4 regions of the Kosakonia sp. Marseille-Q7440 genome follow, and region 2 is predicted to be linked to each of the others. Evidence: predicted binding sites of a transcription regulator. Region 2 holds the regulator's gene; each other region holds the start of a gene.

Region 1 (7,626 bases), on a different contig from region 2:
AACCGATGCACGATGCCGCCGCCGCGCTGGGCATCGATCCGCTCTATACCGCGCTGCCAAGCTATGTGGTGATCATGGGCGGCGGCGCGCTGGTCAACCTTGGCTTCTGCATCATCCGGCTGGTAAAAGTGAAGAACTTATCGGTCAAAGCGGACTTCTCGCTGGCAACGCCGTTGATTATCAGCAACATCCTGCTCTCCGCGCTTGGCGGGCTGATGTGGTATCTGCAATTCTTCTTCTACGCCTGGGGCCACGCCCGTATTCCGGCGCAGTATGACTACATCAGCTGGATGCTGCACATGAGTTTCTACGTGCTGTGCGGCGGCATTGTCGGGCTGGTGCTGAAGGAGTGGAAAAATGCCGGACGTCAGCCGGTCAGCGTGCTGAGCCTCGGCTGCGTGGTGATTATTATCGCGGCCAATATTGTCGGCCTCGGTATGGCGAGCTAATCAGACGGCGGCGCGACTGCGATGACGCCACTGTCCTGGCGTCATCCCCACTTCGCGGCTAAAGACCACCGAAAAGTAGTTACTGTCCTCAAACCCGCACTGCATGGCGATTTCGCCAATCATCTGCTCCGAGTGCTGGAGCAGATATTGCGCGTGGCAGATGCGCAGCTGGCGCAGATAGTGATTGATGGTCATGCCGGTCTGGGTGCGAAACTGCTGGCGCAGGGCGCGCTCGCTGCACTGCTCCTGCTCGCAAAACTGTTCAAGCACAAAGCTGCGGTTCAGGCTGCCGGAAAGGGCGGTGATCAGCTTATCCAGCAGCGCTTCGCTGTGAGTGGCGGCAAGGTTATCGGCGGCGAAACGGTGGCGTTTTAAGGTCATCACCAGCTGGGCAAAGAGCGTTTCCGCCATTCCATTCGCCAGCGGATCGCTCTTATTGCTCTCATGCTCCAGCTGGGCGATCACCTGGCGGGCCTGCGTCATGCCGCTGCTGCCAATGCGCCAGTGCGGGCTCCACGCTCCGCCGCTAAAGCCCGGGATCAGCCCCGCCCAGTCCAGATTGAGCGTCAGCCGCTCCGGGCAGTAGATGATGTTCTGCAACACCAGATCGTTAACCGAGGCGTAAGAGTGGCAATCCTCGGCGCGGATATAGAAGAGATCGCCGCGCGTAATGCGGTACGGGCGGTTGTTAAGCACATGCAGGCCATTGCCGCGCCACACCATCACCAGCTCATTAAACTCGTGGGTGTGTTCGGCAAACACATGTTGCGGGTAGCGATCCGCCACCGCCACCGCCTGACCGGCGCGCGGAAAAAAGTCGTCCCGACGAAGAATAAGCTGGCCTGTCACATCATCACCTCTGCGTGCACTAACCTGACATTATTAGCCAAAGCGCAGCCAAAAATCGGTGATTCTCTTCTCGTTACTGAAGCAGCGTATCGCGCCCCTGACGGATCTCGCGCGGAGACCAGCTAAACTCGCGGCGAAACAGGGTCGAAAAGTGGTTACTGTCGCCAAACCCGCAGCGAAAAGCGATATCCGTTACGCTCTCATCGCTGTGGCGCAACATATGGCGGGCTTTGATCAGCCGCAGGCGGTTCAGATAGCGCTGCGGCGTCATGCCGGTGGTCTGTTTAAGCTGGCGATGCAGCGTGCGCAACGAGAGCGTGAAGCGCTCGGCAAGCGACGCCCAGCAGATATCCTCGGCGAAGTGATCCTCCAGCCACAGCAGCAATTGGTTAAGCCGCGCGTCGCTGTTGCCCATCTCCGCCTGCTGGCTGCTACGGCGCAGCAGCACCAGCAACTGCATAAAGAGCATTTCGCGGTTAGCAATATCGTGGGTTTCCAGCTCCGCGCCCTGCGCCTCCATCTGGCTGATAATGCCGCGCACCTGCCCCAGCGTCTGCTGGCTCACCCGCCAGTGCGACGGGTAGTGCCCCTCCTGCTCCTGCGGTAACAGCTGGTTTAACCCGGCAAGGAACTGGAAAGCGTCCGGCGAGCGGTAGAGCACGTTGGTCAGGCAGAGATTATCCGTATGTTCATAGAGATGGCGGTCGTGATCGCGCACAAAGCAGACCGTGCCGCCGCTGATGGTGTAAGGCTGACCGTTAAAGACATGAATGCCGGAACCATGCTCAACAATCACAATTTCATGAAAATCATGATGATGCTCAGGGAAAGCCGCCTGCGGCAGCCGCGGCTCAATGGCAACCGGTGATTTACCTGGCGGAAAGAAATCGACGCTATGCAGTATGGTCATGATCGCCCCAGCAAATGAGAAACAGTCTCAAAATAGTAATTAAGGGCGGCCAACCTCACCTTTAATTTTCGACGCCATTTCGCGCATAAGCTGCCCGTTTTTCAAGAAACGCCCGGAAAGATCGGGAAATGTGGCGAGAGTCACAATGGCGTAAGACCCCGTCATCACTGGAATATGTGAACTCTCTCACGTTCATCTTTGCTTTCTTGCCAGCGCCCCTTCGCCGCTGTCAGTAGCAAGAAGGTAGACCCCACGCCCCCTTTTTTAGACTGTCCGCAATGACTCTTTGAAGGACCTCATCATGACTTTTCGCCACTGCGTCGCAGTTGATTTAGGTGCCTCCAGCGGACGGGTAATGCTGGCGCGTTACGATCGCCAGAGCCGGGCGCTGACGCTTCAGGAAATTCACCGCTTTGTTAACTGCTTACAGAGAGTTGATGGATTCGACTGCTGGGATATCGACCGCCTGGAAGCCGAGATCCGCAGCGGGCTGCAAAAGGTATGCGAATCCGGCGTACAGCCTGACAGCATCGGCATTGATACCTGGGGCGTCGATTATGTGCTGATTAACCGCGCGGGTGAACGCGTCGGTCTGCCAATCGCCTACCGCGACAGCCGCACCGACGGCATTATGCAGCGCGCTTTCCAGCAGCCGGGCAAAGCCGATATCTATCGCCGCAGCGGCATCCAGTTTCTCCCCTTCAACACGCTCTATCAACTGCGCGCGCTGGCGGAACAGCAGCCGCAAACCGTAGAGCAGGTGGAGCACGCCCTGCTGATCCCAGACTACTTCAGCTTCCGCCTCACCGGGCAGTGCAACTGGGAGTACACCAACGCCACCACCACACAACTGGTCAATATCAACACCGACAACTGGGACGCCACGCTGCTCGACTGGGCTGGCGTGCCCGCAAGCTGGTTCGGTACACCGACCCATCCGGGGAATGTGATTGGCGACTGGATCTGCCCGCAGGGCAACGCTATTCCGGTGGTCGCCGTGGCCAGCCACGATACCGCCAGCGCAGTGATCGCCTCGCCGCTGGCCGATAACGATGCGGCATATCTCTCTTCCGGCACCTGGTCATTGATGGGCTTTGAGAGCAAAACGCCCTACACCAGCGACGCCGCGCTCGCCGCCAATATCACCAATGAGGGCGGTGCCGAGGGGCGTTACCGGGTGCTGAAAAATATCATGGGCTTATGGCTGCTACAGCGGGTGCTGAAAGAGCAGAACATCAGCGACCTGCCCGCGCTTATCGCCCTCACCGAACAGATCGCGGTCTGCCGCTTCGTCATCAACCCCAACGACGAGCGCTTTATCAACCCGGAGAACATGAGTGCCGAGATCCAGGCCGCCTGCCGCGACGCGGATCAACCCGTGCCGCAGAGCGCTGCCGAGCTGGCGCGCTGCATCTTCGACAGCCTCGCCCTGCTCTATGCCGATGTGCTGAGCGAGCTGGCAACGCTGCGCGGTAAGCCCTTTACTCGCCTGCACATTGTCGGCGGCGGTTGCCAGAACAAACTGCTGAACCAGCTTTGCGCCGACGCCTGCGGTTTGCCGGTGGTCGCCGGGCCGGTTGAAGCCTCAACGCTCGGCAATATTGGCATACAGCTAATGACGCTTGATGAGCTGACCAACGTCGATGAGTTCCGTCAGGTGGTGGCGGCTAACCACCCCCTGCTCACCTTTACCCCCGATTCTGATAATGAAATCGCCCGCTATGTCGCGCGTTTTCAGCAAAAACGACAGACAAAGGAGCTTTGCGCATGACCACTCAACTTGAACAGGCCTGGGAGATTGCCAGAGAGCGTTTTGCCGCGGTCGGCATCGATGCCGAGGAGGCACTGCGTCAGCTCGATCGCCTGCCGGTCTCGATGCACTGCTGGCAGGGCGACGATGTGGCCGGGTTCGAAAACCCGGAAGGCAGCCTGACCGGCGGTATTCAGGCCACCGGTAACTATCCGGGTAAAGCGCGCAACGCCGCCGAATTACGCGCCGATCTTGAGCAGGCGCTGAGCCTGATCCCCGGCCCTAAGCGCCTCAATCTGCATGCTATTTATCACGAAGCCGATGCGCCCGTGGCGCGTAACGAGATCAAACCGGAGCACTTTAAAAACTGGGTTACGTGGGCGAAAGCCAACAAACTGGGGCTCGATTTTAACCCCTCCTGTTTTTCGCACCCGCTCAGCGCGGATGGTTTTACCCTCTCCCACGCCAATGATGAGGTGCGCCAGTTCTGGATTGATCACGTGAAGGCCAGCCGCCGCGTCTCTGCCTCCTTCGGCGAGCAGCTCGGCACGCCGTCGGTGATGAATATCTGGGTGCCGGACGGCATGAAGGATGTCACCGTCGATCGCCTGGCCCCGCGCCAGCGTCTGCTCGCCGCGCTGGACGAAGCGATGAGCGAGAAACTGAACCCGGCGCACCATATCGACGCCGTGGAGAGTAAGTTGTTCGGCATCGGTGCCGAGAGCTACACCGTCGGCTCGAATGAGTTCTATATGGGATACGCCACCAGCCGCCAGACTGCGCTCTGCCTGGATGCGGGCCACTTCCACCCGACGGAGGTGATCTCCGACAAAATCTCCGCCGCCATGCTCTATGTGCCGCGCCTGCTGCTGCACGTCAGCCGCCCGGTGCGCTGGGACAGCGATCACGTGGTGCTGCTGGATGATGAAACCCAGGCCATTGCCAGCGAGATCATTCGCCACCAGCTGTTCGACCGCGTGCATATCGGCCTCGACTTCTTTGACGCCTCTATCAACCGTATCGCCGCGTGGGTGATTGGCACCCGCAATATGAAAAAAGCGCTGCTGCGCGCTCTGCTCGAGCCGGTTGAACAGCTGCGCCAGCTGGAAGCCGACGGCGATTACACCGCGCGCCTTGCACTGCTCGAAGAGCAGAAATCCCTGCCGTGGCAGGCGGTGTGGGAGATCTATTGCCAGCGCCACGACACCCCCGCCGGCAGCCAGTGGCTTGAGAGCGTGCGGGCGTATGAGCAAGCGGTATTACGCCAGCGCCAGTGAAGCAGTGCCGGATGGCGGCTTACGCCTTATCCGGCCTACAAAAGAGGCGCACCGCCTAACGAACGCTGTGCCGGATGGCGGCTTGCGCCTTATCCGGCCTACAAAACCGACGTACCGCCTAACGAATGCTGTGCCGGATGGCGGATTACAGAGAAACCGATTCACGTAGGCCGGATAAGCGCAGCGCCATCCGGCAACAGAACCAACAGGAACTCCATACATGCAGACCATTATTAACGCCTGGTTCGTCCAGGGGATGATCAAAGCGACGACCGACGCCTGGCTGAAGGGCTGGGACGAGCGCAACGGCGGCAACCTGACCCTGCGTCTCGACGATGCAGATATTGCGCCCTATGAAGCAGATTTCCACCCGCAGCCGCGCTACATTCCCCTCAGCCAGCCAATGCCGCTGCTCGCCAACACGCCCTTTATAGTCACCGGCTCCGGCAAATTTTTCCGCAACGTGCAGCTCGATCCAACGGCCAACCTTGGCGTGGTCAAAGTCGACAGCGACGGCGCCGGTTACCACATCCTGTGGGGGCTGACTAACGAAGCGGTGCCCACCTCCGAACTGCCGGCGCACTTCTTGTCCCACTGCGAGCGCATCCAGGCGACCGGTGGCAAAGATCGGGTGATCATGCACTGCCACGCCACCAACCTTATCGCCCTGACCTACGTGCTGGAAAACAGCTCAGATTTGATTACCCGCAAGCTGTGGGAAGGGAGCACCGAGTGCCTGGTGGTCTTCCCGGACGGCGTCGGCATTCTGCCGTGGATGGTGCCGGGCACCGATGAAATCGGCCGCGCCACCGCCAACGACATGCAGAAACATTCGCTGGTGCTGTGGCCGTTCCACGGCGTTTTCGGCAGCGGCCCGACGCTGGATGAAGCTTTTGGCCTGATCGACACCGCGGAAAAATCCGCCGAGGTATTAGTCAAAGTCTATTCGATGGGCGGTATGAAACAGACCATCACCCGTGAAGAACTGATCGCACTGGGCAAACGCTTCGGCGTCAACCCGCTGCAATCGGCGTTAGATCTGTACCACTAAAAAAACGCGCCCCGCTCACGCAGACGGGGCGAACTCTGTTCACCTGCAAAAAACCACTCCCAGTGATTTCGGCAACACGAAAGCAGACGGGAGTGTCATCCGTGGAGTACGAGCAATGAAAACAAAAGCAAGCTTGATCCTCACCGTTGTCATGATGGCGTTATCCGGTTCCGCCATCGCCGAAGTGAAAATCGCCCTGGTGGCGAAATCGTTAGGGAATGGTTTTTTTGAAGCCGCCAACACCGGCGCGCAGGAAGCAGCGAAAGAGTTAGGCGACGTAAAAGTGATCTACACCGGGCCGACCACCACCACGGCGGAAGCACAGATCGAAGTGCTGAACGGCTTGATCGCCCAGGGGGTGGATGCGATCGCCATCTCCGCCAACGATCCGGACGCGGTAGTGCCAGTGCTGAAAAAAGCGATGCAGCGCGGTATCAAAGTGGTGTCATGGGACTCCGGCGTGGCGAAAGCCGGGCGGCAGATCCACCTTAACCCCTCCAATAACGCACTGATTGGCGAAACCAACGTCAAGCTTGCCGCCGATGCGCTTAAGGCGCTGAATGTTGAGAAGGGCGATGTCGCTATTCTGAGCGCCACGCCAACCTCGACCAACCAGAATATCTGGATTGCGGAGATGAAAAAGGTGCTGCCGAAGTACCCCTCCGTCAATCTGGTCACCGTCGCGTATGGCGACGATCTCTCCGATAAAAGCTACCGCGAAGCGGTCGGTTTGCTGAAGTCCTACCCGGATCTGAAAGTGATTGTCTCCCCCTCCTCCGTCGGCATTGTCGCCGCCGCGCAGGCGGTGAAGGATCAGGGCAAAATCGGCAAAGTCTACGTTACCGGTCTCGGCTTGCCCTCTGAAATGGCGGGCGCCATCAAATCCGGCGCGAGTAAAAGTTTTGCCATCTGGAACCCGATCGATCTCGGCTATGCCGCCACCTATTTAGCAAACGATCTGGTGAAAGGGACGGCGACGAAAACGGAAGCCAGCATGGGCCGCTTAGGGAAAGTGACGCTGGATGCCGACGGCAATGGCGCGATGGCGCAACCGTTCGTCTACGATGCCAGCAATATTGATAAGTTCTCGAAGATGTTCTGACCCTTTCCCCTCTCTGACGGGAGGGGGTAAAAACCGGAGAGTTATCATGACGGCATCCACCCCACTGCTGTCGCTTAAGGGCATCAGCAAGCGCTTTCCCGGCGTGCGCGCACTTGAGAACGTACAGCTTGATCTCTGGCCTGGCCACGTAACCGCCCTGATTGGCGAGAACGGCGCGGGCAAATCGACGCTGGTCAAAGTGATGACCGGCATTTATCAGCCTGATGAGGGCGAGATC
Region 2 (7,626 bases):
CACCCCGAAAGTATTCTCAGTGAGCAGGGCCATCAATTGCTGGAAAACTTCCTTACGCGGTGATTTGTGGTTGCCATCTAGTGATTTTTTATGCATATTTCGTGATTATATTTTCACTATGAATGCAACATAACACGGGATGGGCAACCTATGGCAACTCAGCAAGACGCGGTGACACGTGCAAACTTCGATGACGTTATTCTGCCAATTTACGCACCGGCCGAGTTTATCCCGGTAAAGGGGAAGGGCAGCCGCGTCTGGGATCAGCAGGGTAAAGAGTACGTTGATTTTGCTGGCGGCATTGCGGTAACTGCTTTAGGCCACTGCCATCCGGCGCTGGTGGAGACGCTGAAAGCGCAGGGCGAGACGCTCTGGCACCTGAGCAACGTCTTCACTAACGAGCCCGCGCTGCGTCTGGCGCGCAAGCTGGTGGATGCCACCTTTGCCGAGCGCGTCGTGTTTATGAACTCCGGTACCGAAGCCAACGAAACCGCCTTTAAGCTGGCGCGTTTTTATGCAACCACGCGCCACAGCCCGCACAAAACCAAAATCATCGCTTTCCATCACGCTTTTCACGGGCGTTCCCTCTTTACCGTGACTGTTGGCGGCCAGCCGAAATACTCCGACGGCTTTGGCCCGAAACCGGCCGACATCGTGCATGTTCCATTTAACGATCTGCACGCGGTTAAAGCGGTGATGGACGATCACACCTGCGCCGTGGTGGTAGAGCCGATTCAGGGCGAAGGCGGAGTGACCGCCGCCACGCCTGAATTCCTCAAAGGCCTGCGTGAACTGTGCGATGAGCACAACGCACTGCTGGTGTTTGATGAGGTGCAGTGCGGGATGGGGCGCAGCGGTGAGCTGTTCGCTTACATGCACTACGGCGTGACGCCGGACATTCTGACCAGTGCTAAAGCTCTTGGCGGCGGTTTCCCGGTCAGCGCCATGTTGACGACGCACGAGATCGCCAGCGTCTTCCACGCCGGTTCCCACGGATCCACTTATGGCGGAAACCCGCTGGCCTGCGCGGTGGCCGGTACCGCATTCGATATCATCAACACCCCTGAAGTGCTGAATGGCGTCAGTGCCAAACGTCAGCACTTTGTTCAGCATCTGCAACAAATTAATGAGCAGTACGATCTGTTCAGCGATATTCGCGGTATGGGGCTGTTGATCGGTGCCGAGCTGAAGCCGCAATACAAAGGCCGTGCACGCGATTTCCTGCATGCGGCTGCCGCAGCGGGCGTGATGGTGCTGAATGCCGGCCCGGATGTGATGCGTTTCGCGCCGTCGCTGATTATCGAGGAGCAGGATATTGATGAAGGGATGCAGCGCTTTGCGCAGGCCGTTGCGAGCGTGGTTAACGCGTAAGACGTCGGCGTAGCCAGATGCCGTGATGCGGGCGCTGACGCCATGCCACCGACGAGATGGTGTGCATGGTGCTCAGATGCCCAATAATGCGCTGCAAATGCTGCTCCAGCGTGCTCATTGGGCCGTGGGTCAGCGTCTCCGGTCCTTCCATAACATTCACATCACCGGACTCTCCCGGCCCGTCATACTCCAGCCGCTGCTGACAACGTTGCAGCGCAATTTCACATGATTCGAGATAGCGCTGCGCCAGGTCCGGCGTCAGCATGGTGTGCTCGCGCGCCAGCGTCGTCATGGCGTTAATGTGTTCGACAATAAACTGGCTATGCGTCACCCACAGTTTCATATCGCTCAGATAGCGGCTGTTAAAGCCGGGCTCCTGCATCGCCTGGTTGAGGGAGTTGAACAGGGCGTTGTGCGCCTGATTAACCTGCATACGCTGCCAGGCCAGCGGCGTTGCTTCCGGGTTATTGCTGAGGATCAGGCGAATCGCATCCTGATAGGCCTCCAGCGCATCGTGCGCATTCTGGCGCAGCAGGCCGCTCTGCCACTGCGGCCACAGCCACACCATCCCGCCAAAGGCAATCAGGCAGCCAATCAGCGTATCGACCAGCCGGGCGAGGATAAACTGGTCGCCGTTAAGCGTCAGGATTTGCAAGGTATAGACCGCCGTAATCGTGAAACCGACCGTCGCCCAGCCGTAACTTTTGCGGATAATCAGATAGCTACTCAAGGTGATCATCAGCATCGCAGCGAGGGTAAAACCGAGCGGCACATGAAAGTGCAGCGTCATTCCCGCCACCACCAGCCCGGCCAGCGTGCCGGCGGCACGGTTGACAATGCGTACCCGCGTCGCGCCATAACCGTTCTGCGTCACCACCATCACCGTCATCATGATCCAGTAAGGTTTCGGCAGATTTAATGCGCTGCCCATCAGGCTGGCGATGCTGAGCATGACGCTGATACGCGCCGCATTGCGCAGGGCGGTCGATTTCAGGGACAGATAGCTTTTTAGCGCCGGGATCAGCGGCAGGCGCTCCTGCTTATCCTCCATCAAATCGCGGATGTAGAGCGGGCGCTGGGTGCGCAGCACGCGGGCGATACGGCTGAAGTGCCAGGCGCAAAACTGCCCGACCGGATTATCAGGGTGCTGACGGGCAATTTTTTCCAGCGCACCGACCTGCTTCTCCATGGTGAAGCGGGTCGGATAGCGGTGATAGAGAATGTCATCTGCCAGCACGCGCAGGCGAGCCGCGACGGTTTGCGCATTCCAGCGAATCACCTGCTCGGCGTGGGTGCGCTCGACCAGCTTCTGCACCTTTTCCGGCTGATGCAGGCTGACAGAGATATGCTCCTGCAGATCCAACGCGACCTGAAAGACGCGCAGCAGGCGCTTGTAATCGTTGTTCTGATTGGCCGCCAGCATATGCAGCTGCTGGTAACACTGGCTAATCAGATCCACCGCTTTCTGCTGGCGGTCGAGCAGCGGCGGCAGCGCGGTTTCCGGATCGATGTGTTGGGTTAACAGGCTATATTTCGCTTCGCAATAGTCCGCCAGTTGCCGGTAGAGCAAGCTGAGGGATTCGCGCAGCGGCTGTTCGCGCCATAGCCAGAACCAGAACCAGTTAAACAGCCCGTACCACAGGGTGCCGAGGGTGTAGATCAGCAGCGGCTCCCACACCGGCATGTTTCCGGCGAGGCTGAGAGTAAAAATGGCGGCAATGAGAGATGCGGGAAGTAAGCGGCCATGCAGCGCGCTGATTTCACCTGTCACGCCCAGCAGCAGCGTTAGCACCGTCATGATCACCGGTAGCGGAAGATTTTCCGCCAGCAAAAGCTGCACCGCCAGGCTACAGCCGGCAAACAGCGAGCCGCCGATAATCAGGCGTTTAAAGAAGCGTTTATGCGGGGTATCGAGGCCCGCAATATTGCAGCAGGCGGGAACCAGCGAGAAGAGAAGACCCTGTTGCAGATGGCCGAGCAGCAGCCCAACCGCCACAGGCAGGCATAACACCAGCGTTTGTCGCAGTGCGTAGTTGATTTCGGGGTGATAAATCAGCCTGCGCCACATGGGAAAACAAAAACGGCGCACCGCATGAGCGATGCGCCATTTCGCAGATTAACGCGTACCGTAGACGACGATAGTTTTACCGTGGGCGGAGATCAGGTTTTGATCTTCGAGCATTTTAAGAATGCGGCCAACCGTTTCGCGGGAGCAACCGACGATCTGACCGATCTCCTGACGGGTAATTTTAATTTGCATACCGTCCGGGTGGGTCATGGCGTCCGGCTGTTTTGCCAGGTTCAGCAGAGTCTGTGCAATGCGGCCGGTCACGTCGAGGAACGCCAGGTTACCGACTTTCTCCGAGGTCACCTGCAGGCGACGCGCCATCTGCGAGGAGAGGCGCATCAGAATATCCGGATTCACCTGGATAAGCTGACGGAATTTTTTGTAGGAGATCTCCGCCACTTCACAGGCGGTCTTGGCGCGAACCCAGGCGCTGCGCTCCTGACCTTCTTCAAACAGGCCCAGTTCACCAATAAAATCGCCCTGGTTGAGGTAAGAGAGGATCATCTCTTTACCCTCTTCATCCTTGATGAGCACTGCCACTGAGCCTTTAACGATGTAATACAGCGTTTCCGCTTTTTCACCCTGGTGAATCAGCGTGCTCTTCGACGGGTACTTATGAATATGGCAATGAGACAAGAACCATTCGAGAGTCGGGTCTGTTTGCGGTTTGCCAAGCACCATGCGCGATTATCCTCTGTTATAAGCTGGCTCCAGAAACGGCGTGAATCATTCAGCTTCTGGGGTTGCAATCAAAGCTTCCCAAATCCCGGGAAGTGGACCGTCAGCGACATCTGCGGTCTCTAATGTATGATATCCCTTGCGTACATTCGTAACGTCAATGTTTCTCTGTAGCATGTAGACTGTTTTAGCATAGCTTTTGGCGCCTGTCTCCTGGTGTCTCGCTTCAGCATGACGCAGGTCGCCTTCCGTTGCGCGTTTTGTTATGTACGCGTAATCTGTGAAAAAATTTGCCATACCGGAGTGATGAACATGCAGGCACGAGTGAAATGGGTTGAAGGGTTAACGTTCCTTGGTGAGTCCGCTTCCGGCCACCAAATCCTGATGGATGGCAACTCCGGGGACAAAGCTCCCAGCCCGATGGAGATGGTCTTAATGGCCGCCGGCGGCTGCAGCGCCATTGACGTGGTGTCGATTCTGCAAAAAGGGCGTCATGACGTGACCGACTGCGAAGTGAAGCTGACCTCCGAGCGCCGTGAAGAAGCACCGCGCTACTTTACCCATATCAACCTGCACTTCATCGTCACCGGCAAAGCGCTGAAAGAGGCTGCCGTCTCCCGCGCGGTCGATCTCTCGGCTGAGAAGTACTGCTCCGTGGCGCTGATGCTGGAAAAAGCAGTCAAGATTACCCACTCCTTTGAGGTGATCGAAGCCTGATAAGCCCGCCCGGCGGCGCTTCCCGCCGGGTTATTTAATCTTTTTGCCTTCCATCAGCCGCTGCACCAGCGGCGTCATAATCAGCTCCATCGCCAGCCCCATTTTGCCGCCCGGCACCACCAGCGTATCCATATGCGAGATAAACGATCCCTGCAACATTGCCAGCAGCCACGGATAATCGATCCCCTCCAGATTGCGGAAATGAATCACGACAAAGCTCTCATCAAGAGAAGGAATGCCTTTGGCGGCAAAGGGGTTTGAGGTATCGACGGTGGGAACGCGCTGGAAGTTGAGATGAGTGCGGGAAAACTGCGGCGTGATGTAGTTGATGTAATCTTCCATTGAGCGCACCACCGAATCCATCACTGCTTCCCGGGAGTGACCGCGCTCGCTGGTGTCGCGGATCATCTTCTGGATCCACTCGAGGTTAACGATCGGCACCACGCCCACCAGTAGATCAACATGGCTCGCCACATCATGCTGCGGCGTCACCACACCGCCATGCAGCCCTTCGTAGAACAAAACGTCGGTTGGCTCCGGCAGTGGTTGCCAGGGGGTGAAGGTTCCTGGAACCTGGTTCCACGGCACGGCTTCATCATAGGTGTGGAGATATTTGCGCGCCTGGCCCTGGCCGCTCTGGCCATACTCGCTGAAGGTCTGCTCCAGCAGGCCGAAGTCGTTCGCTTCCGGGCCAAAATAGCTGATATGCCGCCCGAGATCGCGGGCTTTGCGGATCGCCATATCCATTTCCGGACGGGTATAACGATGAAAGCTGTCGCCTTCCACCTCCGCCGCGTGCATGTTGAGCTGGGCGAAAATCTTACGGAAGGCGAGGCTGGTGGTGGTGGTTCCCGCGCCGCTGGAGCCAGTGACGGCGATGACCGGATGTTTGGCGGACATAGCAACTCCCTGAAGAAAAGCTGTTGTTCAGTATCAAAGCCGCCCGGCGTCCGGTTATTCGTGGAACTGCCCGCGCGGCATAATATTCACCGTTTCGTGCAGTTCTGACCACACCAGTACGGCCTCGCCGCGCTGCAATTGCCGTTTTACGTCGGCGACCTTTTGTTCAAGCGAACGCTCATGTTCACCATAATCGGTACCTTCGCGCAAGACAAAGCTCTCAATCAGATTGTCGAGCGTGTCGGCGTCAAGTTCTTGCCACGGAATAATCATGATGCTCCCAGATAAGCGGATAACCAGTCCGGAATGCGCGTTTCAAGCCACATCTCCGGGCGACGCAGCGTGCCGCCGACAAAGCCGACGTGCCCGCCATGTTCCGTCAATTGATACTCAATATTAGCGGGTAATTGCGCAAGATCGGGGATGACGTGATGATCCATAAACGGATCATCCTTGGCGTGAATGATAAGCGTCGGTTTACGAATCTGCGGCAGCAGCGGCATGGCGCTACAGCGGCGATAGTAATCAAGTGCATCGTCGAAGCCGTGGATTTTCGAGGTGATCACATCATCGAAATCGCGGATGCGCCGCATTTTACGCAGCACCTCCATGGTCGTCGGTAGCGAGCCAGGATAGGCGCGCAGTTTCCGCGCGGCATTGGCCTTCAGCAGGTTGAGCAAATAACGCTGGTAAACGCGCGTGAAGCCTTTATCCATATGATAACTGCACGCTTCCAGCACCAGCGGGGCCGAGACAATCACCGCCGCATCGACGGGCAAATCATCATCCGCTTTCGCCAGCAGGCAGCCGAGCATATTCCCGCCGAGCGAATATCCCACCGCCGCGGTCGGCGCCTCGCCAAGCTCCTGACGCAGCCAGGTGAGAAACCAGGTGCCATCTTCGGTTTCACCGGAGTGATAGATGCGGTTCAGGCGATTAGGAATCCCACTACAGCCGCGAAAATGCATCACCACGCCCAGCCAGCCGCGCTGTTTCGCCGCATTAATCAGGCCGTGCGCATAGGGGCTGTGCAGGCTGCCTTCCAGGCCATGAAACACCACCAGCCGCGGTTTATGCCGCGCCTGATTCGGCTCTTCGCTCCACGCAAGATCGACAAAATCCCCGTCCGGCAGTTCAAGGCGCTGCCACCAGGGTTCAAACGCCACGCGACGGCGAATAAGACGCGGCAGCATGGTTTGAAGATGTGGGTTGCTTGCGCCACGCATCGGTTGGAAGGTGGAGGCAACGCGTTGATCTGCATCGAGAAGTGCAGGTGTAATTTCTGCCATTTCATCAAAATAGGTAGGTAAATAGGCGGTTATTATACTTGCTAATAATTGGCCTGTTTAATACTTTGCTGCTGTTGTACCGTATTGACCCACTAAGGCAGCGGCAAAAAGACGTATTACAACCCACGCTGACACTGCGCCTGCCTGCTATTTCACTTTCAAGGACACTTATTATGACGGACATTACCTCGTCTGGCCTGATGGCAGCGCAGCCATTAAATGATTTGCCGCAGACGGATAATTTAACCCCCGAGCAGCAGACGCAAATCGAGGCGATTGTTAAAGAGATCGATATTTACGATCCGGCCTACTCGCTCGGTTTCGGTGCGCAAACCATGAAAAAGATGTCGCAATTCTCTGATTCCCTCATGCAGCAAGTGCGGGCAAAAGATGCGGGCATCATCGGTTCGCAACTTACCGATCTTCTGCAAAAAATTAAGCAGGTCGATATCAGCGCCTTTGAGCAAAAACCGGGCTTTCTTGCCTCGCTGCCGCTTGTGGGATCACTTTTTAACCGCATTGAGCGCACCATGCTGGAGTACAAAACGCTCTCCGCTCAGGTGGAGGATATTACTGAGAAGCTGAATGACGCGATGGTCGATC
Region 3 (7,626 bases), on a different contig from region 2:
GCTGGCTTCATCTTTGGCGTGAATAATGGCGAGCGGGCGTTGGCCATCAACCTGTTCACCGAGGCGCACCATATCGGTTAAGCCAACGCTGTAATCAATGGTATCGGATGCCTGACGACGACCGCCGCCCAGCGAGACCACCGCCATACCCAGCTCGCGGGTATCCATTGCGCTGACAAACCCTTCATCCTCGGCGTACACCGCTTTGCTCAGGGTTGCCGTTGGTAAATAGCGATCGTAGTTCTCAACAAAATCATGGGGGCCTTTCTGCGCGGCGACCATGCGCCCGAAAATCTCGGCCGCTTTACCGTTATCCAGCACCGCCTGCAATTTGGCGCGCGCGTCAGCGTCATCTTTCGCCAGTTTGCCGGAGATGAGCATTTCGGCGCTGAGCGCCATCGTCACCTCAAACAGACGCGGATTGCGGTATTCGCCCGTCAGGAACTGCACCGCTTCGCGCACTTCGACCGCGTTACCGGCGCTGGAGGCCAGCACCTGATTCATATCGGTCAGCAGCGCGGTCGTGCGCACGCCTGCACCATTGGCAACGCCTACAATCGCTTCCGCCAGCTGTTCGGAACGCTCATAGGTCGGCATAAACGCCCCGCTGCCGACCTTCACATCCATCACCAGCGCATCAAGCCCTTCCGCCAGTTTTTTGGCGAGGATCGAGGCGGTAATTAGCGGGATGGAGTCAACGGTGGCGCTAATATCGCGGGTGGCGTAGAAGCGCTTATCCGCCGGTGCCAGCGAGTTGGTCTGGCCGATAATCGCCACGCCCACCTCTTTGATGATGTCGCGAAAACGCTGGTCGGAGGGGAAAATATCAAAGCCCGGAATCGCTTCCAGCTTATCGAGCGTGCCGCCCGTATGGCCGAGGCCGCGTCCGGAGATCATCGGAATATAGCCGCCGCAGGCCGCCACCATCGGGCCGAGCATCAACGATGTCACATCGCCAACGCCGCCGGTGGAGTGTTTATCAACTACCGGGCCATTAAGATCGAGGCTTTTCCAGTCAAGCACGGTTCCGGAATCACGCATCGCCATGGTCAGCGAGACGCGCTCTGGCATGGTCATATCGTGGAAGAAAATGGTCATCGCCAGCGCGGCGATTTGCCCTTCAGAAACGGTGTTATCGCGAATTCCGTTGATAAAGAAACGGATTTCTTCATCACTCAGCGCGATGCCATCGCGTTTTTTACGAATAATTTCTTGAGCGAGAAACAAGGTAACCCCCTGAGGATAGAGAGGGCCGGGCAACAGGTACAGCCCGGCAATATGGCTAATGATGGCGCAGCGCCATCAGGCAATCATCAGTAAGCGCTGCCGCTTTTGCCGTCGCCGTGACCGAGCGCTTTCAGCAGGCTCGCCAGCAGGCTGGACGCGCCAAAGCGGTAGTGACGCGCATCAGCCCAGTCGGCGCCAAACAGCTCATTGGCAATTGCCAGGTACTGCTGCGCATCTTCCGCCGTGCGCACGCCGCCCGCCGGTTTAAAACCAACGCTTTTTTCCACGCCCATATCGCGGATCACTTCCAGCATGATGCGCGCGCTCTCAGGGGTGGCGTTGACCGGCACTTTACCGGTGGACGTTTTAATAAAATCAGCCCCGGCTTTGATGGAGATTTCAGAAGCTTTGCGGATTAATGCTTCCTCTTTCAGCTCACCGGTTTCGATGATCACTTTCAGCAGCACATTTGCCGCCGCACAGGCCTCTTTACACGCTTTCACCAGATCGAAACCGACCTGCTCGTTACCGGCGATCAGTGCGCGGTATGGGAAAACGACGTCCACTTCGTCCGCGCCGTAGGCGATGGCCGCGCGGGTTTCCGCCAGCGCAATCCCGATATCGTCATTACCGTGCGGGAAGTTGGTGACGGTAGCGATGCGGATCTCTGGCGTCCCCTGCTCGTTCAGGGTCTTACGCGCAATCGGGATAAAACGCGGATAGATGCAGATCGCGGCAGTGTTGCCGACCGGGGTTTTCGCCTGATGGCACAGCGCAATGACTTTCTCATTGGTGTCGTCATCATTCAGGGTGGTCAGGTCCATCAGTTTCAGCGCGCGCAGGCTGCTGGCAGTTAAATCAGTCATATTCTCTCCGACGGCATAATGCCGGTTTCTGTTCGGTTTTGTGAGTATTCTAACATTCACCCACAATTACACTTCGACACGCATCACAGTTAGCAAAAAGTTTGTTCACGCTTGCATAACCACAACGCGACATTGATCAAATTATTTTGCCGCAGAAGAGCGGACACGCGTGAAGGCAATCGCAGCAAGCCCACGCCATTTGAATGTGAGAATTTTAACACAGGAGAGTGTGCCTGCCGATGAAAAAGCGTTACAGCTACTAATCAGGCAGAGCGAAGAGCCGTTGGGTATTGTGAAACAGCGCGTTAGCAATCACATCCGGCGCTTCCGGGCGCAGCTCGCAGAGAGTTGCAAAAACCTTTGCTGCCCGCTCCGGGCGGTTGGGCTGCCCCTGAAAACCGTTCAGCGGCATATCGGGCGCGTCTGTTTCAAGCAGCAGCGAGGCGAGCGGTAGTTGCGCCATCACATCGCGGGTTTTACTGGCGCGCGGATAGGTAATCGTGCCGCCAACGCCGATGCAGTAGCCAAGATCGATAAAGCGCTGCGCCTGTTGCAGGCTACCGGCAAAGCCGTGCACCACGCCGGTTCGCGGCAGGTTATGCTTTTTCAGCTGCATCGCCAGCTTGTCATGGGTGCGGCGGGAGTGAAGAAGCACTGGCAAATCATAGCGCTTCGCCATTTTTAGCTGCGCATCAAGCAACTCCTGCTGGCGTTCAAACTGCGGATTATCGCGATAAAGGTCGAGGCCGATTTCGCCGATGGCTATCACCTTCTCAGGCCGGGTGGCGAGCAGCGCATCCAGCTCTTCCAGACTCTGCTGTGTATGCTCCTCCACCACAATCGGGTGCAGGCCCAGCGCGCCATAGAGGGCATGATGCTGCTGTGCAAGCTTGCAGACGCGGTCAAAATATTGGGTGGCGATGGCGGGCACAATAATGCGCTCGACGCCCGCCTCTGCCGCGCGGGCGATACTGGCCGCTTCATCGCCTTTGAAGGGTGCAAAATCGAAATGGCAGTGGGTATCGATAAAGCGAAAACTCACGCGCTGTCCTCGTTATTGAGCGAAATATCATTGGCCTCCGGCGCGGTCACCAGCGGCAGATCAAGCGCGTCATTCGCCACCTCGGCGGGCGGCACCACGCGCGTTGTCGGCGCAACCACCGGCGTATAGCGCAGCAGCGGCGGCGTCTCGGCAAGCAATTTGCCCACCGTTGCCAGGAAGTAGCGCCCGCATAAGCGTCCAATTTTATAATCTTCCCGCAGCGCCGGTAAACGGCTGCCGAGCGCCATGCTTTTTAACAGCTTCGGCGGGTAGATCTCGATAATGCGCAGCTTGCCCGGCGGCGTTTCGATAAACCGCTGCGTGGCGAGATAACTCTTCTCATGATGCTGCACCAGGTTGACCAGCGACTGCAGGCTGCTTTCGCCGAGCCAGCGCTCCATACGCTTAAACCACTGCGGCGTGTAGTACATCTGCGACGGCACGGTGCGGATCACCACGATGGTGTCGGCTCCGCGCCGCGCCGCTTCCTGCACGGGTATGGCGTCGCTAACGCCGCCATCAAGGTAGTTCACGCCGCTCAGCGCCACGCCGGTGCGATAAAAGCCCGGAATGGCGCTTGAGGCGCGGATCAGATCGAGCCATGTCTGGTGATTGGGTAAAAAATACTCCGCCGAATAATCATCCTGGCGGCAGGCGCACATATAAAAGGCTTTGCCGGCGTCAAAAGCGCGTACGCCATGATCCATTGCCAGTGGCATCTCCGTCGCGGTGGCGTTAACCAGCCAGTCAAGATCGATAAGGTTGCCCCCGCGCACAAAGCGCAGCGGGTCGAAAAATTCCCGTCGCGTGGTGTAGCGCATAATCACTTTACGCGCGTAACCCGGCTGGTTACAGACATAGGCCGACAGGTTCTGCGCTCCGGCAGAGGTGCCAAAGAAGAGATCGAAAGGGTTAAAGTCGGCGCGCATAAACTCATCCAGCACGCCCGCGGTAAAAATGCCGCGCTGGCCGCCGCCTTCGCACACCAGTGCCAGACGTCCCGGTCGAAACGGTTTCAGCGCCAGCGGCGCAATATTGCCGAGCGTGATGGGAATATGTTGCCCCACTTCGTTTTCCTTTTAAGCAATTGTCACAACAAAGTAGCGCAATATTTAAGACCCTGAAACAGCAAAGCCAGTCACGAGGACTGGCTTTAATGTAACCGAAGTTTAAGCGTGTTAAACGCTACGGGCGCCGACGACCCATGAACAGGCTGACCAGGAACAGAACGATACCAACGATGAAGACGATTTTCGCCGCACCGGCTGCTGTACCTGCCAATCCACCAAAGCCCAGAGCGGCGGCAATTAACGCGATAACCAGAAAAATAATGCCCCAACGAAACATAAAACTCTCCTTAACCATAGTTAATGTCGACCGCAAGCGATGGGCTCTCAGATGCCCATCCGCGATATTTCCTGCCAAGTATCTATCGCGCCCGGACATCGCCAGGCGCGGATTTTCTCACGTACTCTTATTTAACTTTCAGGTCGTTCTTCACGCTTTTCACGCCATCAACTGCTTTGGCGATGCTTTCAGCGCGCTCACTTTGAGCCTTGGATTCCACCGTACCGGATAACTGAACAACGCCGTCAGTGGTTTCCACTTTCACCATACGGGACGGGACGTTTTCATCGGCCAGCAGCTTCGCTTTGATTTCGCTGGTGGTGGCGGTATCACCCGCGTAACCTTTTGCAGTGCTCTCTTTCGCATCGCGAACGTGCAGTTTGTCGCTTACAGAAGCTACACCTTCTACACCTTTCGCCACGGAAACCGCCTCTTCAGCCTGTTTCTGGCTTTCGACGAAACCGCTCAGGGTTACCACTTTTTTGTCCGTTTTCACGGAGATATCGGTGCTTTTAATGCTTTCATGATCGACCAGCGCCGCTTTAACTTTTGCAGTAATGGTACTGTCGTCCATGAATCCACCGACTTTATTCATAGAGCTATCAATTTTGTCCCCTGCACTGGACGCGGTGCTTTGCGCTTTATCAGTGGTGGTTTCCGCCGCCAGGGCAGAACCCGTGGTCAGAACAGAGCCCAGCGTAATAGCCAGCAGGGTTTTAGAAAGAGTCAGCTTTGTCATAGTCATCGATGTTATTCCTGTATGTTTGCCCACCATTTGGGCTGAAGCAGCAAGAAGCTGCCAACTGCTGCGGTGAAACTCACCGTATCAACGTCAATGGTTGCGATCACATTCCGGCAAATCGCTGCGCTGATGCAGTTGTTAATGTTATCTTGTGATTAGTTGAGTGGATAAAAGACCATTAAACACGCATTGAGCAGGACTTTCAGCCACACACCTTGTCATCACTTTGTTAAATATAGATCACTCTCGACAAAGATCCTGTTGGAGTGCGTAAAAAGCGAGCAACAGACAGAAAAAGCGAGGGTTTTAAGAACTTTCCGCAAGAAACGGCAGGGTGGAAAAGAGGCCGGAGCGCGGCTTCTGCCGCGCTCCGTAGAGGGATTAGTGTTCGCGGGTTTTGTGGAAGGTCACTTCCGGGTAACGCTCTTGTGTCAGGTTGAGGTTAACCATGGTCGGGGCGATATAGGTCAGGTTATCGCCGCCATCGAGCGCCAGCTGGATCTCGTTCTTACGCTTGAACTCTTCGAACTTCTTCACATCGCTGCTCTCTACCCAACGCGCGGTTGCCACGTTGACGGACTCATAGACCGCTTCGACGTTGTATTCGCTCTTCAGACGCGCTACTACCACATCAAACTGCAGCACGCCGACCGCGCCGACAATCAGATCGTTGTTGGCAATCGGGCGGAAGACCTGCACCGCGCCCTCTTCTGAAAGCTGAACCAGGCCTTTAAGCAGCTGTTTCTGCTTCAGCGGATCGCGCAGGCGAATACGGCGGAAGAGTTCCGGGGCAAAGTTCGGGATGCCGGTGAATTTCATCATTTCACCCTGCGTGAAGGTATCGCCAATCTGAATGGTGCCGTGGTTGTGCAGACCGATGATGTCGCCCGGGTAGGCTTCTTCAACGTGAGAGCGGTCGCCAGCCATAAAGGTCAGCGCGTCGGAGATCACCACATCTTTGCCGGTACGCACCTGGCGCAGCTTCATCCCTTTTTCGTAGCGCCCGGAAACCACGCGCATAAAGGCAACGCGGTCACGGTGCTTCGGATCCATGTTGGCCTGGATCTTAAAGACAAAGCCGGTGAACTTCTCGTCGTCCGCTTTCACTTCGCGCACGTCGGTTTTACGCGGCATCGGCGGCGGTGCCCATTCAACCAGGCCATCCAGCATATGATCGACGCCAAAGTTACCGAGCGCGGTGCCGAAGAAGACCGGCGTCAGCGCGCCGCTCAGGAAGAGATCCTGGTCGAACTCGTTGGAGGCACCCTGCACCAGCTCAAGCTCATCGCGCAGCTGCTGGGCCAGATCCTCGCCAACGGCGGCATCCAGCTCCGGGTTATCAAGCCCTTTGACGATGCGGACTTCCTGGATGGTGTGGCCTTTACCGGTCTGATAAAGGTAGGTTTCATCTTTATAGAGGTGGTAAACCCCTTTGAACAGCTTGCCGCAGCCAATCGGCCAGGTGATCGGCGCGCAGGCGATCTTCAGCTCGCTCTCTACTTCATCCAGCAGCTCCATCGGATCGCGGATGTCACGGTCGAGTTTGTTCATAAAGGTGAGGATCGGCGTATCGCGCAGACGGGTCACTTCCATCAGCTTACGGGTACGATCTTCGACGCCCTTCGCCGCATCGATCACCATCAGGCAGCAGTCAACGGCGGTTAAGGTGCGGTAGGTATCTTCGGAGAAGTCTTCGTGCCCCGGGGTGTCGAGCAGGTTGATCAGGTTCTCGCGGTACGGGAACTGCATCACGGACGTGGTAATGGAGATACCACGCTGCTTTTCCATCTCCATCCAGTCAGATTTTGCATGCTGGTTGGAGCCACGGCCTTTTACAGTCCCGGCGGTCTGGATCGCCTGCCCGAACAGCAGCACCTTTTCGGTGATGGTAGTTTTACCGGCATCGGGGTGCGAGATGATAGCGAACGTGCGGCGCTTCGCCACCTCTTGGTAATAAGGAGACAACGTCATAATTGAGTTCTTCTGTGTAATTGCGCGGCACTGAGCCCCGCGTTAAAGACGAAAAATGCGGCTATTGTACTCAACGGTTGAGTGCAGACAATCAATGTTTACACAGGAGTTGCTCCAGTTCGTTCAGGGACGTTACCGTCCAGGTCGGGTTGATACCTTCAGGCAGCGCGCGGTTGTGGGCATTCAACCAGCAGGTCGAGAGCCCCGCGTTGATGCCGCCCAGAATATCTGACTCCGCCGTGTCGCCAACCATTAAGACGCGATCGCGGGATGGGTTACCGGCCTGCTTCAGTGCGTACTCAAAGATACGCGGATCCGGTTTAGCCACGCCAACCTGTTCAGAAATCACTAACAGATCAAAATAGTCGCGCAGGCCGGTGCGTTCCAGGCGAATTTGCTGCAAGGCGGTAAAACCATTGGTGATGATGCCG
Region 4 (7,626 bases), 460 kb from region 2:
GCCGCGGCGCGTATTCAGCACTCGATTCTGCCCGCCCATCAGTTGCGCTATCACGACTACTTTTCCGACTGGCTGTTTCTGCCCTCCGCGTGGGTCTCCGGCGATGTGTTTAACCTCTTTCAGCTAGACGACCATCTGGGGTTTTACTGTGTCGATGTCTCGGGCCACGGCGTCGGTGCGGCGATGATGTCCCTCGCGGTAGCACGGCAGTTTTTGCAGGGTCGCGTGGTGGAACGTTTCCTCTTTTCTGCTGATGGCAGCGTCGCTTCGCCCGCAGAAGTAGTGAGCATGCTTAATAGCCGCTTTTGCAGCGAAGAGGCGGAGATCATGAGCTATTTCACGATGATCTACGGCGTTATCCACATACCGAGCGGCAAAGGCAGGCTCTGCCAGGCCGGTCATCCGACGCCGTTTATCGTCTCGACCGTGGGCGAGGTGACGCCGATTGGCAGCGGCGGCGCGCCGGTTGGGCTGATGCCCGATCTCAGCTGGGATGATGTTGAATTTGAACTGCGCCCCGGCGAGCGGCTCTGCCTCTTTAGCGACGGCATTACCGAATGTGAAAACCCCACAGGCGAGCAGTTTGGCCCGCAACGCTTGCAGCAGTGGCTGCAACAGCATGTTAATGAGGCAATCGGCGCGCTTCTGCCACAGTTCGGCCAGCACTTAACCGGCTGGCGCAACGGCGAGCAGATGGCAGATGATGTTTCCCTGTTAATTATTGAGCGAAATGGAGAGAAGTGATGAATATCGATAGCGAACATCAGCCGCAGGTGACGATCCTGACACCGGCGATTCGACGGCTGGATGCCTCCGTTTCAGCGGCTTTTAAAGAGGCGATCGCCCGCGAGATGGGTGATGAGCCGCGCGCGCTGATTGTCGATTTCAGCAAGGTCGACTTTATTGACAGTAGCGGCCTCGGCACGCTGGTTTCATTAATGAAGATGATGAACGGCAAAGGCGAAATGGTGCTCTGCGCCCTCAACCCCGGCATCAAAAATATGTTTACCCTGACGCGCATGGACCGCATTTTTCGCATCAGCGCGGACCGGGCCGCCGCCCTGCAACTGCTTGGGCTGTGAATTATGGCTAGCGAGATAACTTTCCCCGCCTCGCTCACCGCGCTCTCGCCGCTTGCTGAGTGGCTGAACGCGCAGATGGCCGCGTTGCCGGTGGATGAGGGCTGGCGTTTCTCTCTCGATCTGGCGGTGTGCGAAGTGGCGACCAATATTATTCGCCATAGCCTGCATCAGCAGGCCGCAGCCACCTTTAGCATCGCGTTTGCCGCCAGCGCGCAGGAGGTGCAACTGACGTTTCGCGATAATGGCGAGCCGTTTCCCGCTGAACGCTTACTGGCTGCACAGCAGGAAAATGGCCTCGAGATGGCACCGGATCTGGAGAGCGGGCGCGGGCTGAAGCTGATCCTGCTCAGCGTCGACAGCTTTAACGTACAGCGCCAGGCCGACGTTAATATCGCCACGCTGTGCAAAAAATGGGGAGTTGAAGAGGCGAGCGGCTAACTCGTATGCTCGGGGCTCGGGTTAAGCGCTTACGGGAGCCAAGCATGCGCATTGATGAGACAAGCCAAAACGGGCCAACGCTGCATATTCTCTGCGGCAAAATCGCTTCCGGTAAATCGACCCTGGCGGCAACGCTTGCACAAATGCCGGGCAGCGTGGTGCTCAGCGAAGATAGCTGGCTGGCACTGCTGTTTAAAGAGTCGATGCACAGCGTAGAAGATTATGTGCACTACTCCGCGGTGCTTAAGCGGGCGATTAAACCCCATGTCATCGCCCTGTTACAGGCCGGGGTTAATGTGATCCTCGATTTTCCCGCCAATACCGTCGCCAGCCGTCAGTGGATGATGTCGATTATTCAGGAGTCCGGGACGCAGCATGTGCTCCACTATCTCGTCATAAGCGATGAGACGTGCAAGGCGCGCCTGCGCCAGCGCAATGCGGCGGGCAACCACGATTTCGCCGCCACCGACGCGCAGTTTGAGCTGATTACCCGCTACTTTGTGCCGCCCGCCGATGAAGAGGGCTTTAATGTGCGGCGCTATGAGGAAGAGCACCGGTAAACACCGGTGCCGTTGGTCAGGTTAGTGGCGTTTTTCGAGCGCTTCCCATAAGCCGTGCAGATAGGTGACGCCGAGCGCGCGGTCGTAAAGGCCATAGCCCGGACGCCCGGTTTCGCCCCAGATAAAGCGGCCGTGATCCGGTCGGATATAGCCATCAAAGCCGTTGTCATGCAGGGCTTTCATCACCTCATACATATCGAGCGAGCCGTAGCGCGAAAGGTGCGCCGATTCGTAGAAATCCTTATCCTGAATCAGCTTGATATTGCGCACGTGGGCGAAATGGATACGCCTGCGGCGGGTAAACTCGGCGAGAATTTCGTAGACGTTATTATCCGGATCCTCGGCGATGGAGCCGGTGCATAAGGTAATGCCGTTGGCCTCGGAGTTAACGGCATTACAGATCCAGTCGAGATCGTCGCGGTTTTTCACAATGCGCGGCAAGCCGAAGATAGAGTAAGGCGGATCGTCCGGGTGGATGGCCATTTTGATGCCGACCTCTTCGCAGACCGGGATCACGCGCTCAAGAAAATAGACCAGGTTCTGGCGCAGTGTGTTCTCATCGACATCTTTATATTTGGCAAACAGCTCCTGTACTTTCGCCAGCCGTTCTGGCTCCCAGCCCGGTAACGCGAAGCCGTTTGAATTCTCCAGCACCTCTTTCACCACTTCATCCAGCGTCTTATCGATGCCTTTCTTCTCAAACGCCATGGTTATCGAACCGTCCGGCAGGACATAGTTCATCTCGGTCTTCATCCAGTCGAACACCGGCATGAAGTTGTAGCAGATGACTTTGATACCGATCTCCGCTAAATGGCGGATGGTTTGCTGGTAGTTGGCGATAAAGCGATCGCGGCTCGGCAGGCCGATTTTGATGTCATCGTGAATGTTGACGCTCTCAATTACCTCCATTTTTAACCCGGCCTGCTGAACCTGATTGGCCAGCGCGCGCACTTTATCCTGTGGCCAGACCTCGCCGACCGGAACGTCATACAGCGCGCCCACTACGCCTTCAACGCCTGGAACCTGGCGAATATGCGCCAGCGGAATTTTATCTTCGACTGGCCCAAACCAGCGCATTGTCATTTGCATGCTTGTTACCACCTTTATTAGTCCATGGCTTTAACTGCCATACTAGTATTGATAGTAACGCGCAGCTCGCTTTCTTTTTGCGATCCTCTTCACACAACCCATTTTCGCGTTACGCTGCTTATCTAACGTTTACGTAATGCTGACAAAAGTTTCTAAATAAAGCCTTGCGCCCTAAGCCATAACCGTGCGTTAATGACTCGTCGGTTTGATAAATCATTATCTCCAGCCAGTAGTCCACTAAAGTCTCTCTCATCTCTAAGTACCTCGATAGTTACTTCTTTTTGGGTCTCTTTACACGCTGATAAATAATGCCTCAGACCATTGCCGCCTAAAAAGGCCACTAAAACAAAAGGGTAACAAACATGTCTAATAAAATGACTGGTATCGTAAAATGGTTCAACGCTGAGAAAGGCTTTGGCTTCATCACTCCTAAAGATGGCAGCAAAGATGTATTCGTACACTTCTCTGCAATCCAGAGCGATAACTACCGCACTCTTGATGAAAATCAGGAAGTTGAATTCACCATTGAAAATGGTGCGAAAGGCCCAGCCGCTGCTAACGTAGTGCCGCGCTAAGGACGATTTTATTACGAACCATATCCATTTCCGCTGCCCGTGCTGTCACGGGTCGCAATACAGAGTCTCCAATTTTGACGTGACTGAGAAAAACCCGGCCGGTGCCAAATGTATTTTTTGCAAATCAGCAATGATGACATTTGATAATATCGCCGCGATTATGCAGTCAAACCACGTTACGATGGAATTCCGTAAATAATAAAAAGGCCAGTTTACTGGCCTTTTTTTATGCCTCTTTTTTACTCCCCGACTAACATAATCATTTTTACCGAACGATTACTGGTTAATTGCCAGGTCATCTGCCGGTAGTGCAACTCTCCGCGCTGTGCATGCATAAACACCCGCTCGCCGCCTTCGCGCACTACCACCTGCTGGCGCGACCAGAAGGTGCGAAACAGCTCGCTCTCACTACGTAAACTCTCAACAAAACTATTCAGGGCCCGATCGTGCGGATAGTGCATCGCATCGGCGCGCAGCTCCGCCACAATGCGGCTGGCGCGCGGCTCCCAGTCGGCCACCAGCGTGCGCGCCAGCGGATGACGGAACATAAAACTCATCATATTCGGCTGCGGATCGCTGTCCAGCCAGCCGCTAAAAAGCGCTTCGGCTGCCCTATTCCACGCCAGCATTGTCCAGGTTAAATCGAGCAGATAGCAGGGGCACGCCATCTGCTGCACCGAGGCCAGCACCTCTTTTTCCACCGTCACCACATGCTCTTCCTGCGGATCGTTTTGCCGCGCCAGATGGAAGAGGTAATTTCGCTCCGTTGGCTTCATTCTTAATACGTTGGCGATATTCGACAGGGTTTGCGGCGAGACAACGATATCGCGCCCCTGCTCAATCCAGGTATACCAGGTCGTGCTGATGCCGCTCAGCTGTGCCACTTCCTCACGGCGTAACCCGCGCGTGCGCCGCCGCCCCTGCGCGGGCAGGCCAATATCCGCAGGCAGGGTGTTTTCCCGCTGGGATCGTAAGAACTCGCCCAGCGCTTTTGGCCCGGCAAACAGAGTATTTTCCATGGGTGGTACCCGTTAATACCAGTATAAGTAGCCATATTGTACCCCTATAAAAAGGGTCGTACAGTCGCAACTGAGCCGGTTTGTCGTCACCCATCACGAAAAGGAAAAAGAGAATGGCCGTAAATCATCATCAGTTAACGCAGCAGCAGTTTGGCGATCGGGCGCAGGCCTATTTAAGCAGCCAGGTACATTCCCAGGGGGAGGATTTAGTGCGTCTGGCGCAGTGGCTGGGTGAAAACCCGGCGGCGTCGGTGCTGGATTTAGGCTGTGGCGCAGGGCATGCCAGTTTTGTTGCCGCAGGCGTGGTGCGCGATGTCACCGCGTATGACTTATCAGAGAAGATGCTGGCCGTTGTGCGCCAGGCTGCCAGCGATCGTCAGTTGAGCAACCTGCGCACCGTTCACGGCGCGGCAGAAGCGCTGCCCTTTGCTGAAGGCGAATTTGATGTAGTGATAAGCCGCTACTCGGCGCACCACTGGCACGATGTTCCGCAGGCCATACGTGAAGTGAAACGTGTTCTGAAACCCGGTGGCAAATTTATTCTGATGGATATCACCTCGCCGGGCCGTCCGGTGCTCGATATCTGGCTGCAAACCATCGAAGTGCTGCGCGATCCCTCCCACGTGCGCAACTACTCGCCGGGGGAGTGGTTACAGATGACGCAGCAGAGCGGCCTGCTGGTGGAGAAGCTGGTCACCGGCCGGCTGGCGCTGGAGTACACCTCCTGGGTTGAGCGTATGCAAACCCCGGAGGTGCTGCGCGCGGCGATCCGTTATCTGCAACAGACCACCTCGGATGAGGTGAAAAGCCATTTCGCTCTTGACGAGCAGGGCAGTTTCACCTCCGACACGTTAATGTTTCAGGCACAGGCTTAAGCCATATGCGCCCGGCTTTCCGGGCGCTAACTTTCGCCAAGCACTTCACGAATACGCTGTGCAATATAGCCAACGTGCGTTTCCAGTGCAAAGTGGCCGGTATCAAGCAACTCCACCACCGCATTGGGGTTGTCACGTTTATAGGCTTCGGCTCCCGGCGGAATAAAGAAGGGATCGTGTTTGCCCCAGATGATCAACGCCGGCGGCTGCACCGCGCGGAAGAAAGCCTGAAATGCGGGGTAGCGGGTCAGGTTGTTGGCATAGTCGAGAAAGAGATCCAGCTGGATCTCGCTGTTTCCCGGGCGCTCCATTAACAGCGCGTCGAGCTGATATCCCTCTGGCGCGACGCTCGTCGGATCGCTTACGCCGTGCAGATATTGCCACTTTGTCCCCTCCAGGTTGAGGATGGCATCATTCACCGCCTGGCGATTCGCTGCCGACGGCTCCTCCCAGTAAGCCCGCACCGGCGCCCACGCATCGCCCAGCCCTTCAAGATAGGCATTACCGTTTTGTGAGATAAAACCGCTGATGCGCTGCGGATAGTGCACCGCCAGCCGTAAGCCTGTCGGCGCGCCGTAATCGAAGACATAGATCGCAAAGCGTTGCAGATCGAGCGCATCGACAAAATCGATCAGCGTCTTCGCAAGCCCATCAAAGGTGTAGAGATAATGGCGATCCGCAGGGACTTCGGTAAAACCAAAGCCGGGGAGATCCGGGGCGATAAGATGAAACTTATCCGCCAACAGCGGGATCAATTCACGAAACTGGTGGGACGAACTGGGGAAACCATGCAGCAGCAGTAAAGTCGGGTTTACCGGATCACCGGCTTCGCGATAAAAAACCTTCACGCCGTCAGCTTCGACAAACTGATAGCGAACCGGGAAATGGGTATTGCCAGCCATAATCACTCCTTCTTTGAAACCGTTAAAATTATATTTAAAAGGTTACTAAGAAATGGAGTATGGCGTAGCTTTGTAACTGTGTAAAATTAATTTTATCGGTTACAATACGCAGCACGCGAACTTCAGGAGCCACGATGATGACCACTTCAACCGCCACAAGGCCCGACGGCCCGTGGTTTATTGCCGACGAGCGGGCGCTGGATTTTATCAATACGCTGGCGATGGCTGAGCACTCGCCCCATGACTTTTTGCAGTCCGATGAGGATGTGCTTCTGTGGCTAAAGCATGCGGGTTTTGCCGCAGCAGCCGTAGGTGAACCGGGCGAGCTGCTGGCGGCTGCGCGCGCGTTGCGCTCCACGATCCGGGAGTTAGTGACGGCGAAAAAAAGGGGAGAGATGCTGGCGCTGAACGCGCTCAATACCTGGCTTGCGCAGGCGCAGAGTTATTTGCAGATAAGCGATGATGGCGGAGAAACACTGCGTGTTGAGCGCAAATATCAGCTCACTACACCACAACAGATGCTGGCACCCATTGCGGAAAACGCGGCATACCTGCTTGCCGAAGGGGAGTTTGCCTACGTTCGCCAGTGCGAGCACCCTGAGTGCACACTCTGGTTTTATGATAAAACCAAAGCGCACCGCCGCCGCTGGTGCAGCATGGCCTTATGCGGCAACCGGGCGAAAGTGGCCCGGTTTCGCGCAAAAAGCTGACTGCCAATGCGCCCGGCGCGTCGTTTCGCGCCGGGTGTTGATCCTTAACGCGGGATAATCTTTTCCTGCTTCAGGCGGTCAAACAGCGCAAAGAAGGAGTCCGGCGTTGAGCGGTAGCCGGTAAAGCCCGCTTTGCGGCTTTTGCTCATATCCGTGAAGGCTTCCATCGGGCGACCGAGGTCGGCATCCGTGTGCCACCAGGAGGCCAGCTTGTTGATATCCGCCTCGCGAAGCTGATACTTTTCGGCGATCTCCGTCCAGGCTGCCTGCGCCTCCTGCATGCGGTTTTCCAGCGGCATCATGCTTGCCGGATAGGCCGCCGCTTCAAGGCCGAAATAGGCTGCCAGCTTCGGCCACAGCCAGTTCCAGCGGAACA

The links. Region 2 encodes CRP, which controls carbon source genes, mostly activating them, when cyclic AMP is high. Its sites were predicted from a motif close to ATGTGANNNNNNTCACAT; they were not measured.
Region 1: the regulator CRP is predicted to act here: its motif matches at 2,337-2,354, upstream of rhaS (HTH-type transcriptional activator RhaS).
Region 3: the regulator CRP is predicted to act here: its motif matches at 2,218-2,235, upstream of deoC (deoxyribose-phosphate aldolase).
Region 4: the regulator CRP is predicted to act here: its motif matches at 3,247-3,264, upstream of uxuA (mannonate dehydratase).

What each region holds. Positions count from the first base shown of each region.
Region 1 covers NZ_CBCPLT010000004.1:52,169-59,794, forward strand. Annotated here, with positions in the region: gene rhaT (L-rhamnose/proton symporter RhaT) at 1-449, shown strand, start outside; gene rhaR (HTH-type transcriptional activator RhaR) at 450-1,298, opposite strand; gene rhaS (HTH-type transcriptional activator RhaS) at 1,372-2,208, opposite strand; gene rhaB (rhamnulokinase) at 2,510-3,979, shown strand; gene ACWPW2_RS22055 (L-rhamnose isomerase) at 3,976-5,235, shown strand; gene rhaD (rhamnulose-1-phosphate aldolase) at 5,456-6,286, shown strand; gene rhaS (rhamnose ABC transporter substrate-binding protein) at 6,402-7,388, shown strand; gene ACWPW2_RS22070 (sugar ABC transporter ATP-binding protein) at 7,435-7,626, shown strand, end outside.
Region 2 covers NZ_CBCPLT010000002.1:533,245-540,870, forward strand. Annotated here, with positions in the region: gene pabA (aminodeoxychorismate synthase component 2) at 1-63, shown strand, start outside; gene argD (bifunctional acetylornithine/succinyldiaminopimelate transaminase) at 151-1,371, shown strand; gene ACWPW2_RS16345 (YccS/YhfK family putative transporter) at 1,361-3,439, opposite strand; gene crp (cAMP-activated global transcriptional regulator CRP) at 3,488-4,120, opposite strand; gene ACWPW2_RS16355 (OsmC family protein) at 4,430-4,834, shown strand; gene ACWPW2_RS16360 (phosphoribulokinase) at 4,865-5,734, opposite strand; gene ACWPW2_RS16365 (YheU family protein) at 5,789-6,007, opposite strand; gene ACWPW2_RS16370 (hydrolase) at 6,004-7,023, opposite strand; gene ACWPW2_RS16375 (toxic anion resistance protein) at 7,197-7,626, shown strand, end outside.
Region 3 covers NZ_CBCPLT010000001.1:458,777-466,402, reverse strand. Annotated here, with positions in the region: gene deoA (thymidine phosphorylase) at 1-1,227, opposite strand, end outside; gene deoC (deoxyribose-phosphate aldolase) at 1,314-2,093, opposite strand; gene ACWPW2_RS02085 (TatD family hydrolase) at 2,353-3,135, opposite strand; gene ACWPW2_RS02080 (patatin-like phospholipase family protein) at 3,132-4,202, opposite strand; gene ACWPW2_RS02075 (DUF1328 domain-containing protein) at 4,321-4,482, opposite strand; gene osmY (molecular chaperone OsmY) at 4,610-5,227, opposite strand; gene prfC (peptide chain release factor 3) at 5,606-7,195, opposite strand; gene yjjG (pyrimidine 5'-nucleotidase) at 7,287-7,626, opposite strand, start outside.
Region 4 covers NZ_CBCPLT010000002.1:991,076-998,701, forward strand. Annotated here, with positions in the region: gene ACWPW2_RS18485 (PP2C family protein-serine/threonine phosphatase) at 1-744, shown strand, start outside; gene ACWPW2_RS18490 (STAS domain-containing protein) at 744-1,082, shown strand; gene ACWPW2_RS18495 (ATP-binding protein) at 1,086-1,520, shown strand; gene ACWPW2_RS18500 (AAA family ATPase) at 1,565-2,080, shown strand; gene uxuA (mannonate dehydratase) at 2,102-3,169, opposite strand; gene cspE (transcription antiterminator/RNA stability regulator CspE) at 3,532-3,744, shown strand; gene ymcF (cold shock small protein YmcF) at 3,755-3,943, shown strand; gene ACWPW2_RS18520 (helix-turn-helix transcriptional regulator) at 3,984-4,763, opposite strand; gene ACWPW2_RS18525 (class I SAM-dependent methyltransferase) at 4,877-5,638, shown strand; gene ACWPW2_RS18530 (alpha/beta fold hydrolase) at 5,665-6,540, opposite strand; gene ACWPW2_RS18535 (CGNR zinc finger domain-containing protein) at 6,675-7,250, shown strand; gene ACWPW2_RS18540 (SDR family oxidoreductase) at 7,295-7,626, opposite strand, start outside.